DNA from 2 places in the Neptunomonas concharum genome. Region 1 is predicted to be linked to the other one. Evidence: predicted binding sites of a transcription regulator. Region 1 holds the regulator's gene; the other holds the start of a gene.
What was found. The regulator FNR, encoded in region 1, switches genes on or off when oxygen is low (the NO sensors DNR and NnrR bind a similar motif). The targets are predictions, from matches to a motif close to TTGATNTANATCAA.
Positions count from the first base shown of each region.

Region 2: F0U83_RS13285 (bifunctional enoyl-CoA hydratase/phosphate acetyltransferase) is a predicted target of FNR. The motif match lies at 3,158-3,171, and genes of this name have one in related genera.

Region 1 covers NZ_CP043869.1:2,296,039-2,301,607, reverse strand. The annotation lists gene hrpB (ATP-dependent helicase HrpB) at 1-936, opposite strand, end outside; gene F0U83_RS10820 (thioredoxin family protein) at 952-1,410, opposite strand; gene F0U83_RS10815 (alpha/beta hydrolase) at 1,410-2,288, opposite strand; gene F0U83_RS10810 (adenine phosphoribosyltransferase) at 2,357-2,899, opposite strand; gene fnr (fumarate/nitrate reduction transcriptional regulator Fnr) at 3,065-3,844, opposite strand; gene hemN (oxygen-independent coproporphyrinogen III oxidase) at 3,930-5,321, opposite strand; gene F0U83_RS10795 (sulfite exporter TauE/SafE family protein) at 5,389-5,569, opposite strand, start outside.
Region 2 covers NZ_CP043869.1:2,808,809-2,814,377, reverse strand. The annotation lists gene F0U83_RS13300 (MarR family winged helix-turn-helix transcriptional regulator) at 1-258, shown strand, start outside; gene F0U83_RS13295 (DUF6151 family protein) at 287-859, shown strand; gene F0U83_RS13290 (acetate/propionate family kinase) at 917-2,104, opposite strand; gene F0U83_RS13285 (bifunctional enoyl-CoA hydratase/phosphate acetyltransferase) at 2,114-3,049, opposite strand; gene F0U83_RS13280 (LysR family transcriptional regulator ArgP) at 3,195-4,115, opposite strand; gene F0U83_RS13275 (LysE/ArgO family amino acid transporter) at 4,206-4,820, shown strand; gene F0U83_RS13270 (peptidoglycan-binding domain-containing protein) at 4,877-5,569, opposite strand, start outside.

The DNA.
Region 1 (5,569 bases):
GCCGGTGTTTGTATCATAGATGGCTTGACGGCTCAGGCCGCTATCGATAACGATGTTGATGCCTTCAATGGTTAGGCTGGTTTCTGCTATGGATGTGGTCAGAACAACTTTTCGATGGCCTTGATTAGGGGGAGATATCGCCTTTTTTTGCTGTTGTAAGCTAAGATCGCCATAGAGTGGTGTGATTTCAATGGTTTGGTGCTCGTAGCGAGTTGTTAAATGTGCTTGGAGCTGTTCCTCTACCCGCTGAATCTCAGCGAGGCCCGGTAAAAAAACCAGTAAGCTTCCCTGTTGCTCATCAAGTGCCTGTAGAATGGTTTTAACTACGCGAGGCTCAATGGGCTGGCTAGCTTGCCAAGGGGCGGTGTAAAAAATGTCGACGGGATAAGTGCGGCCTTCACTGTGGATAATCGGAGCATGATTGAGCAGTGTTGAGATTGCTGGTGTGTCTAATGTGGCTGACATCACCAAGAGCTTTAGGGCAATATCATCTCTAAATAATGTCCGGCTTTGCAAGCATAACGCCAAGCCTAAATCGGCATCAAGGCTGCGTTCATGAAACTCATCAAATATCACCAAGCCGACACCTTCAAGGCTAGGGTCTTCTTGGAGCATACGGGTTAGTATGCCTTCTGTAATGACTTCGATGCGGGTGTATTGACTTACACAGGTATCCATCCTGATACGGTAGCCAACGGTTTCTCCGACACTTTCTCCTAAGGACGTTGCCATACGTTCAGCCGCCGCTTTCGCGGCTATGCGCCGCGGCTCTAAAATAATGATCTTTTGCTTTTGAAGCCACGACTGCTCTAGTAGAGCTAGTGGGACAACGGTGGTTTTACCTGCGCCTGGTGGGGCTTGTAGTACCGCTTCATCTCGATAGTTTAATGCTTCAAAAAGCTGAGAAAGGCATTGATGTATGGGTAATGTGGGCATAGCCGTTAAAGCGTGTCACTGTATAGCAAGGTGCTCAAGAGCTGCCTCTATTGACTGGTCTAAATAAAAACCAAAGAACTCAGGCGTTGTGATTCCAACATGGTTCTTGGTGAGCTGCTTCCCAGTTTTATCGAGAAACATGAGTGTTGGCGTTAAGCTGGCATTGTAGCGTCGCGCAAGTTCTTTTACTGCAATAGGCCTTCCATCAAAATCAATGATCTTTTTATTCTCGTCTATCTTCAATTCCCTAATGATCAGCTTTTTTTGATACCCTGGATTCTGAGACATAGGGTACAAAAAATCATTCCTGATTAAAGAACAATAGCTACAATCATGTCGGCTAGCTAGCACCAGTAAAAGCTGCTGAGGTTGCAGTTGTTTTGCATCCAGCTGGAAGTTTTGTGCTTTGGGAAGTTCACCTGCTTGCGCTATCAGCCAAGGTAAAAAGAGCAATAAGGCGAGTAATCGGGCCATTAGTTAGATTCCAAAAATTCAACGATCAATTCGACAACTTCGTCAGTATAAAGGTCCATAAAGAAATGGTCTGCCCCTTCAATGTCGAAATAGCGTATATGCGGATTATCGATTCTTTTCATTTGCACAGGCAGATCTTTGACGGTTGTATCTTCAGACCCACTAAAAACCAATGTAGGCGTAGTGGTGTTCTTAATAATATCAGGCGTGTTGAAACGGGTGTCCGGCTTGTAATAGTTAAGGAAAGAGCCTGCTGTGACTTCACTATTAGCGCAATAGATGAAATCGGTATTTTTTAGCCACGCATTTTCTGGTGTTTGCTCGGCCTCCTTTATCACCTGCTCAAGGTTTTTCTTGTATCGAGTTTGGTAATCGACACGCTCCTGTTCTGCGCTCCATGTAGCAGGGGCTATCAGAACCTGTCGCTGTACCTGCTCTGGATGTTCTGAAGTATACCACGCAACTTGATTACCACCGCGTGAATGGCCGAGTAATGTGATCTTGTCAGCCCCTTGGTTTTTGAGCCACTGAATCCACTGATCAACTTCTGTGAGTGCGTCGGTATGTTTATGTTGATGGGGTGTGTTGCAGTCGTACATGCCGTGACGGTTATCAACGCCCAAGCTAAGGTTAATGGCGAGGGTATGATAGCCGTTTTCTGTGAGCTGCTCTTGGAAAGCTCTAATGATTTCCATGTGGTTATGGGCGAGGGTGCCATGTACCAGCACAATCACTCCATCACTCAATGGCTGTGCATCACTCGTTTGAAAGTCCGCATTGAGCGTGATGCCCTTGAAGGGAAGAGTGACTTCCTCTGCATACGCTAAAAAGCTAAAGGTCAGCAGAAACAATGATACGAGCTGTTGCAATCGAGACATGGAAAACCTCTGTTATTGTTATAAGCTTATTCTAATACACTCACAATAGCAGAGGCTATCTGGTTTGGCTACAGGCCTTCGTAAGCAAGTAAGGTATACACGGGTATGCCAGTATCCTGTATACGTGTTGACCCTTGAAGATCAGGAAGGTCGATAAGCGCGGCACACTCGATGACGTTAGCGCCCAAGGTTTTGATGAGTGTGCAAGCAGCTAGAATGGTGCCGCCGGTAGCAATCAAGTCATCAAATACTAGGACTTTGTCGCCAGCAGAGACGGAGTCCACTTGCATTTCCACAGCAGATGTTCCGTATTCTAATTGATATTCTTGGTGCACAGTTTTTCCTGGCAGCTTGCCTTTTTTACGAACAAGCACGAGTGGCTTTTGTAGTTGATAGGCCATGATGGATGCAATTAAGAATCCACGCGCGTCAATACAAGCAATATGAGTCATTTCAGAATCCATATAGCGTTGAATGAAGGCATCTGAAATCATCCGCAATGCTTTGGGATCTTTAAATAGAGGTGTGATATCACGAAACATAACACCAGGTTCAGGCCAGTCAGGTAGGGTACGGATGACAGATTTGACGTAGTATTCGTCGTAAGACATGTGCTCAATAGCTCCTCAATCAGGCCGGAACGTAAACGTTTGATATGGCTCAATGTTATCTAAGGCGTTTTGCCTTCTAATGACTTCGTTGGGTTACACATAGAGATGGCTACTTCTTTGTGCAACTATTTGTGACGCCGTTCAATCTTGAACGGCGTTTTTTTATTATAGCGTTAACTGTTGGACATCATCTTCGGTATCTTCTTTACCCATGCATTCACCCGCTAGGGTGTATAGATGCTCCAGATTAATTAGATCTACCTCTTTTCCATCTACTTGAATCAGCTCATTCTTCTGGAATCGAGTGAAAATACGGCTAACGGTTTCAACCGCTAATCCCAAATAGTTACCTATTTCATTGCGTGACATGGATAAGCGAAACTTATGGGCAGAATAGCCACGAGCCTGAAAACGTTGGGATAACTTGACCAAAAAGGTCGCAACGCGCTCTTCGGCATTTTTCTTTGATAGCAACATCATCATTTGCTGATCGTCACGAATCTCTTTACTCATCGTGCGCATCACTTGTCTGCGTAGCTCTGGTAACTGTCCACACAAACTGTCGAGGTGCTCAAATGGAATTTCACATACAGTTGTCGTTTCTAAAATTTTGGTTGAGACGGGGTAGTTGTTGCTATCAAAACCGCTCAAACCTACTAATTCCCCCGGGAAATAGAACCCCGTGATCTGCTCTTCACCTTCATTAGTTATGGTGTAGCTTTTAACACTGCCCGCGCGAATCGCGTATACAGACTCAAATTCATCCCCTTGATGGAAAAGGTGTTCGCCTTTTTTTAAAGGACGACTTTTGTCAATGATATCGTCCAGCCTTTCCATCTCGGTTAGATTTAGCGATACGGGCAGACAGAGTGAACTTAAACTGCACGTGTTACAGTGGGCTTGTTGAAGGCTATGTAGTTTCCCTTCCTTCTTTACATCACTCATGGCCGTTTCCTGTGGTTGTTTTACATAACGAGCGGCTACTCAGCCCCAAATTATGTAACATTTCACGGGAACCGTGAAGCACCGATTAGATGATACGTGAAAAAGCCTGTGTTTCTTGCTGTTTAGGTATGTATTTATCGAAGGTCATACAGATGCGACGAATCAAAAGTCGACCAGCTGGGGTCACAAAAATTTTACCTTGCTCCAGAGTAATCAAACCATCTGTAGAAAAGTTGTTTAATTCGGTTAATTCTTCAGCAAAATAGTCATTGAAATTGATATTGAATTGTTGGCTGATGGTTTGAGGGTCAAGTTCAAAATGGCAAATGAGTTGTGTGATAACTGCACGGCGGATGCGATCATCTAGATTGAGTTTGACGCCTCGACGAATAGCACTGGAGCGAGATTCAACGGACTCCGTATAAGCACTAATGTCGTGCTCGTTTTGATAATAGACATCGCCGATTTGACTGATTGCAGAGACACCCATAGCAACCAGATCGCAATCAGAGTGGGTTGTATATCCCTGAAAGTTACGATGCAGTTGGCCGTTTTGTTGCGCCAAGGCGAGTTCATCATCGGGCTTTGCAAAGTGATCCATGCCTATGTAGACGTAGCCTGCGGATAGCAATGTATTAATCGTGGATTCTAATATCGCTAACTTGGTTTCTGGGCTAGGTAGATCGTCTGCATTAATGTGTTTTTGTGAGCGGAAGCGATCCGGCATATGCGCATAATTAAAGACTGAAAGCCGGTCTGGGCTGAGTTCAATGACGGTATTCAACGTCTCATTAAAGCTTTCTAAGGTTTGGTGGGGTAGGCCATAGATCAAATCCATATTGATCGATTTAAAGCCTAATTGCCGGGCTGTGCTTAGAATCTCAGCGGTTTGCTCCGTTGACTGGACTCGGTTAACGGCTTCTTGAACAACGGGGTTCACATCTTGTACGCCTAAGCTGATCCGGTTGAAGCCGATGCTGCGCAACGTTTCTAAGGTTTTAATAGAGGCTTCGCGTGGGTCAATCTCAATAGAGTAATCGCCGCTATCATCATTTAGTAAGTTAAATGACGCTTTTAGTTTATCCATTAACTCGACCATCTGCTCATCGCTGATGAAGGTCGGGGTGCCGCCGCCCCAATGAAGTTGATTGACAACTCTGTCATCACTGTACCAGCGAGCTACTTCTTCAATCTCTTTATACAGTGTATCTAAATACGGTTGTGCCTTTTTACGATTGCGTGTGATGACCTTATTGCAGGCACAGTAGTAACAAACGTGGGCACAGAAAGGGATATGCACATACAAAGAGAGGGGGGCGGTTTTATCTGAGGTTAATTGCCCCGTCTGAACAAGGTCTTGCTCCGATAGCGATGTATCAAATTGAATGGCTGTCGGATAGGAGGTATATCGTGGGCCGGACAGGTCATAGCGATTAATTAGATCTAGATCCCAAGAAATACTGGTGTCTAAGCTCACGATAATTTCCTCACAATTTTAAAGCGGAGCAGTATAACACTCAGCATATTAATTGGTTTGATGCGGGTCAAAACTTAACAAGCGCTGTTAACGGTAGCGTATATAAACCAAACAGAATGATAAGTAACCCAGAGATGTGCTGAACATTACGATTACTCAGAAGGCTTTGTACCTGACGGGCAAGTAGGCCGGTCGTGAGCATCGCGGGTAGGGTGCCCACACCAAAGGCCAGCATCAGAAGGCCACTT
Region 2 (5,569 bases), 510 kb from region 1:
GCATTGTTACCATCGCCCCAGTTGCTGGCAGCCCAAGCACTGTGTGATACTCAAGATATCGAGTGCTTGAACACGCAACTAAGAGCGTTGTTAACGGCGATGCAACGCGCCAACCAGTTCCGTACGTTCGGACAGTGCGCCAGTTGTGTGCATAACCTACCAATGGAAGAGGGTGATTTCCTGTGCCGCCTGACTAACGAGCGCTTAAGTGCACAGGATGTTACGCTGATCTGTCGGGAGCATGAGCCTAAAACCTAAGGTATAAATCGTAAGGAGAGCGAGCGGTATGTCATCGGTTGTTAAATTGAGCTGCCAATGCGGGAATGTTCAAGGCGCGTTGAAGGTGGTTAAAGGCTCAAGCTTTCATGTGAAGTGTCTCTGCTGTGATTGTCAGAGTTACGCGTCTAAATTGAACAATGAAGACCTGATTTTGGATGAGCAGGGTGGCACTGAGTTGTTTCAAACCTACCCCGCCTATTTGACCATCACGCAAGGTCATGAGCATATTGGTTGTATGCAACTGAGCGAACAGGGCATCTTTCGTTGGCATACGACCTGCTGCAATATGCCATTGGGTAACACAATGCGCTCGCCTAACATGCCTTTTGTGGGTATTTCGGTTAAGTGGATGCAGTTTTCCGATGAACAAGAGAAGGAGCGTATTCTGGGGCCTGTAACGATGAAAGCTTTCGGTAAATATGCGCGCGGACCCATGCCGCACGATGCTTATGCTCGTTTTCCGCTATCTTACATGCCAAAAATTATAGGCTTTATGCTGAAAGGGATGATCGGTAAAAAGCAGTCGCCTTCACCTTTTTTTAAGGATGGTAAGCCCATCGTACCTGCCAAAATAGGTTAGGCATGGTTTGAAGGGATACGGCAGGGAGAACATCTCCCTGCGTTTAGCTGACGCTGATTAATGCCCAACACACTCAGTGACGTGCAGTGCGATCATTGCTTCTTCATTGGTTGGAATAACGCGCACGCTGATACGGCTGTCATCAGTGCTGATTACACGCTTGTTGGCTAAATTGGCTTTCTCATCAATGTTAATACCCAGCCATTGGCTTTGTTCCAGCACACGGGCACGAATGTCCGCATCGTTTTCGCCCACACCCCCGGTGAACACGATCTGCTCTAAGCCTTGCAGTGCCGCACTTAAACGGCCCACTTCTAGCGCAATGCGGTAGGCAAACATGGCGATGGCTTCTTCGGCTTCTGGAGCTTCGCTGCGGTGCAGCGTCAGCATATCAGAGGAGATACCCGACACACCTAACCAGCCGCTTTCCTTGTAGATCAGCTTTTCCAGTGCGTCTGCATCCATACCGTGATGGCGTTGTAAATACAGCATAACGCCTGGGTCGATATTGCCGCAGCGGCTGCCCATAGGTAAGCCATCAACAGCCGTAAAGCCCATAGTCGACGCAACGCTTTTGCCTGCTTTGACTGCGCACATGCTGGCACCGGCCCCTAAGTGGCAGATGATCGTGTTAGCTGTAGCGGCTTGTGGGCTGATCTCGGCGAGTCTGGTTTGAATAAACTCGTAAGATAAACCGTGGAAGCCATAACGCTGAATCCCTTCTTCGGTCAGCTTGCGTGGTAGGGCATAGTGTCGTTCGACAGCCGGTTGGCCAACGTGAAACATCGTATCGAAACATGCAATCTGTGGCAGTGTTGGTGCCAGCTGTTGGCAGGCTTCGATCAAGCGCAGGTTGTAAGGCTGGTGCAGGGGCGCCAACGGCACGAAGGCGCGTAGCGCTTCCAATGTGTTGTCATTAACGACCACTGGCGCACTAAAGTGTTCGCCACCATGTACGACGCGATGTCCAAATGCGGTAATGGGGTATTCAGGTGCATGTTCGGCCAGCCAATCTAGAACCGTTCCCAGTGCGGCCTGATGGCGTTGAGCCACAGGGATTGCGCTGACATCAATTTCGGGTGCGGCTAGCGATTTGCCCTGCGCGTCGGTAATACTGATGCGCGGGGTATCCAGAATATTACCTAACTTAAATACATACAGGGGGGTTAGCCCCTGCGGCTGAGCACTGAATAGTGCGCATTTCAGGCTGGAAGAGCCGCCGTTAACGGTAAGAATCGTCTGCATACTTATCCCTTAAGACACTGGGTGGTGGACCATGTGTGATGCGAGTGCGCATGAGGCCATTCTTCCCAAAGGTGTTTCAGCGCGGCTAGTCAGGATGATCGGTACTTTTGCGCCAACCGCGATACCCGCAGATTTTGCATCTGCCAAATAGATCAGCTGTTTAGCGATCATATTGGCGGCTTCAAGATCTGGTGCCAAAAGAATATCTGCATCCCCCGAAACTTCAGAGTTGATATGCTTATCCAGTGCGGCTTGTAGGGATATAGCGTTGTCAAAGGCGAGTGGTCCATCGAGCAAGGCGTTGGTAATTTGACCACGATCAGCCATTTTGCACAGGCAGGCTGCATCAATGGTGCTAGGCATGTACGCTTTTACTTTTTCTACAGCTGCTAAAATAGCCACTTTGGGTTGATTCACCCCCAGTGCGCGGCAAAAATCTACTGCGTTTTGGACAATATCGCGTTTTGTCATCAAGTCTGGCACAACGTTGATCGCACCATCAGTAATCACAAGCGGTTTATGATAGTTGGGCACATCAAAAACAAAGACGTGGCTTAGACGGCGCTCTGTTCGAATCCCTTTGGTTTTACTGATTACCGCACTGATCAGTTCTGAGCTACCCAGATCACCTTTCATAAGGGCTTCAACTTCACCCATTCGTGCTAATTCACACGCTTTTTCGGCTGCTGCGTGGCTGTGTTCTACATCAATAATTTCGTAACGGGTGATATCAAGGTTATCTTTTTCCGCTGCAGCTAAGATTTTGGCTTTGGGGCCGATCAATATAGGTTCTATTAAATGGTGTTCTGCCGACTCGATAGCACCCATTAATCCATTATGATCAACGGGGTGGACAACAGCGGTGCGGATAGGACGCGCTTTTACCGCTTGTTCAATAAAAAACTCAAGTTGGTTATGGACGGGAGGTGTTTCTTTGAGAATCATAATAGTATCGCCTTCACCATATAGTGCCTTGTGGGCTGGATGGAATGTTTTTCAAACTATAGTCTAGTCGAATGGCAGAATTATGACGCACTGCAACAAAAATAATTAGTGATCTATATCATAAAGTCTAATGATTCCCCGTTTGTTAGGGGATAGTCAGTGTCGGGTGGGCATCAAAATCCTCTAATGCTATGGCTGCATGTTGAGTCAGTGTTTGTGTCAGCTCTTGGGCCAAAGGGGCTTTGAGATTCCAGACGTGCCAGTAAAGCGGCACAGAAAGGTAGCTATTGGGCAATATCTCCGTCACGTGTCCCGACTCAAGGAAGGGTCTGACTTGTTGGTCTGGCACCATGCCGGTAGCAAGTCCTCTGATGATGAGATCCATAAAGGCTTCTGATGACGGTACTCTATGGGAGGGATAAGTCCCGCTATTTACTTTGAAAAACTGTTTTAAGTAGCGTTGCTGCAGTGCGTCTTTGTGATTGAATTCGACCACCGGGGCATAGCGGAATGCTGTTGCAGAAGGCCCATCGGGAAAGTGGCGCTCTATATACTCCAGAGAGGCAACGCAGCGGTAAACAGAGACCCCCAACGGAATACAGTGGCAACCTTGTAAAGGGGTAGAGCTGGATGTGATACACCCCATGACCTCGCCGTTTTTTAAGAATTTTTGCGTTTGATCTTGATCGTCAATTTTTAAGTCAATCAGGATTTTGTGCTGTTTAAGTAGGGGTTCAATTGCTGGTAAAAACCATGTCGCTAGGCTATCTGCATTGATACCGATAGATAATACCGTGTGGCCCGATTGCTCAGTAGAACTAAGGGACTGAATCACCTCATTTTGCAGTAGATCAACTTGGCGAAAGTGCTTCAGTAGTATTTTTCCTGCTGGCGTTGGCAGGATCGGTTGTGATCGTATTAAGAGTGCTTGCCCGATCAACTCCTCTAGTTGCTTAATCCGCTGAGAGACGGCGGATTGAGTGATGTTGAGGCGTAGCGCTGCTTTCTCGAAGCTTTGCTCTTCAATCACACTGGATAACGCTTTCAGTTGTCGATAATCAAGCATCAAAAACTCTAATGTAATATTAAACTTATTAGTTTTACTAATTTTGGTGGCGAATACATCATAGCCCTACTCACTCACTGAGGAAAGGTTATGTTCCTGTCTTTAATTAAGGGTTACTGGTCTGCGGCAGCATTAATTATGGCGATTGGTGCACAAAATGCGTTTGTTTTGGCACAAGCAGTTAAAAAACAGCACCATTGGCCGGTGGCGTGCCTGTGTATCGCCATTGACATGCTATTGATCAGTATCGGGATGATGGGGGCGGGGGCTGTGATCCAATTATGGCCTGCGGCGCTGAATATACTGTGTATCGGCGGTGTTGTATTTTTAAGCTGGTATGGCTTGCAGAGTTTTAAGGCCTTTTTTAACCCTGAGGCACTTTCAGCAGGCAGAGCGCAAACCACATTTAAAGCGGCTATTTTGACGGCACTGGGTGTTAGTCTATTAAACCCTCATGTGTACCTCGATACGGTGGTACTGCTAGGTAGTATTGGTAACCAGTTTCATGGTGCTGAAAAGTATGGTTTTTGGTTAGGGGCTATGCTGGCGTCTATCAGTTGGTTTGTGGCACTTACGCTATTAGCTAAGAGATTAGCTCCTTGGTTGGGGCGACCACAGGTTTGGCGCTGGGTCGAGCTGCTGGTTGCTTTAATGATGTGGGGAATTGCTTTTTGGCTAGTGTGGGAGCTATTAGCTGTTATATAGCGGCTTATACAAAGAAACCCGCATAAAGCGGGTTTCTGGAAGAAGTTTTGGAAGGTTTAGATAGACACGCCCAATGACTTCAGTGTTTTAATTGTTAGCTGGCCTGACGCCATACCTTTTGCTTTTTGATATGCGTTAACGGCTGCCATGGTATCTTGTCCCAAAACGCCATCGATACGACCTGGGTTGAAACCTTTAGCTTGCAGCGCTAGCTGAAGTTCACGAATTAAGCCCGGGTGAGTGTTGGTTTCACACAGAATTGGGCGCCACTCTAAGAAAGCATCGCTGACTTTTACACGTTTCTCGATCGTTTTGTACTCAGCTGGGATTGCAATTGCATGCTGTGCTGCAGGCTTAGCAAGTTTGCGTACTTTAATTGTCTTGTATTCCGCTGGAACGACAATCTTGCGTGTTGTTGCTGGTTGATCAACGACACGGCGGGTAACGGTTTGAGTTTTACCAGGAATAGCAACAGTTTTTACAGTTTCAGGTTCTACCATGACCGTTTTTGTTACTGTTTTATACTCGGCTGGTACTTCTACCAGACACATGATCTCACCTGTCGATGAGTCTACTTTTTGGATGGGGCCTGTGCCTTTTTTCCACTCGGTGTGGGCAGGACGAACCAGTACTTGTTCAGTCACGGTTTTGTACTTAGCAGGGACACGAACTAGCTGCTCAGACGCTTCGGCAGTCTGAATTGTCTCCGTTACCGTACGGTATGTTGCAGGGATTACTTCTAAACGCTC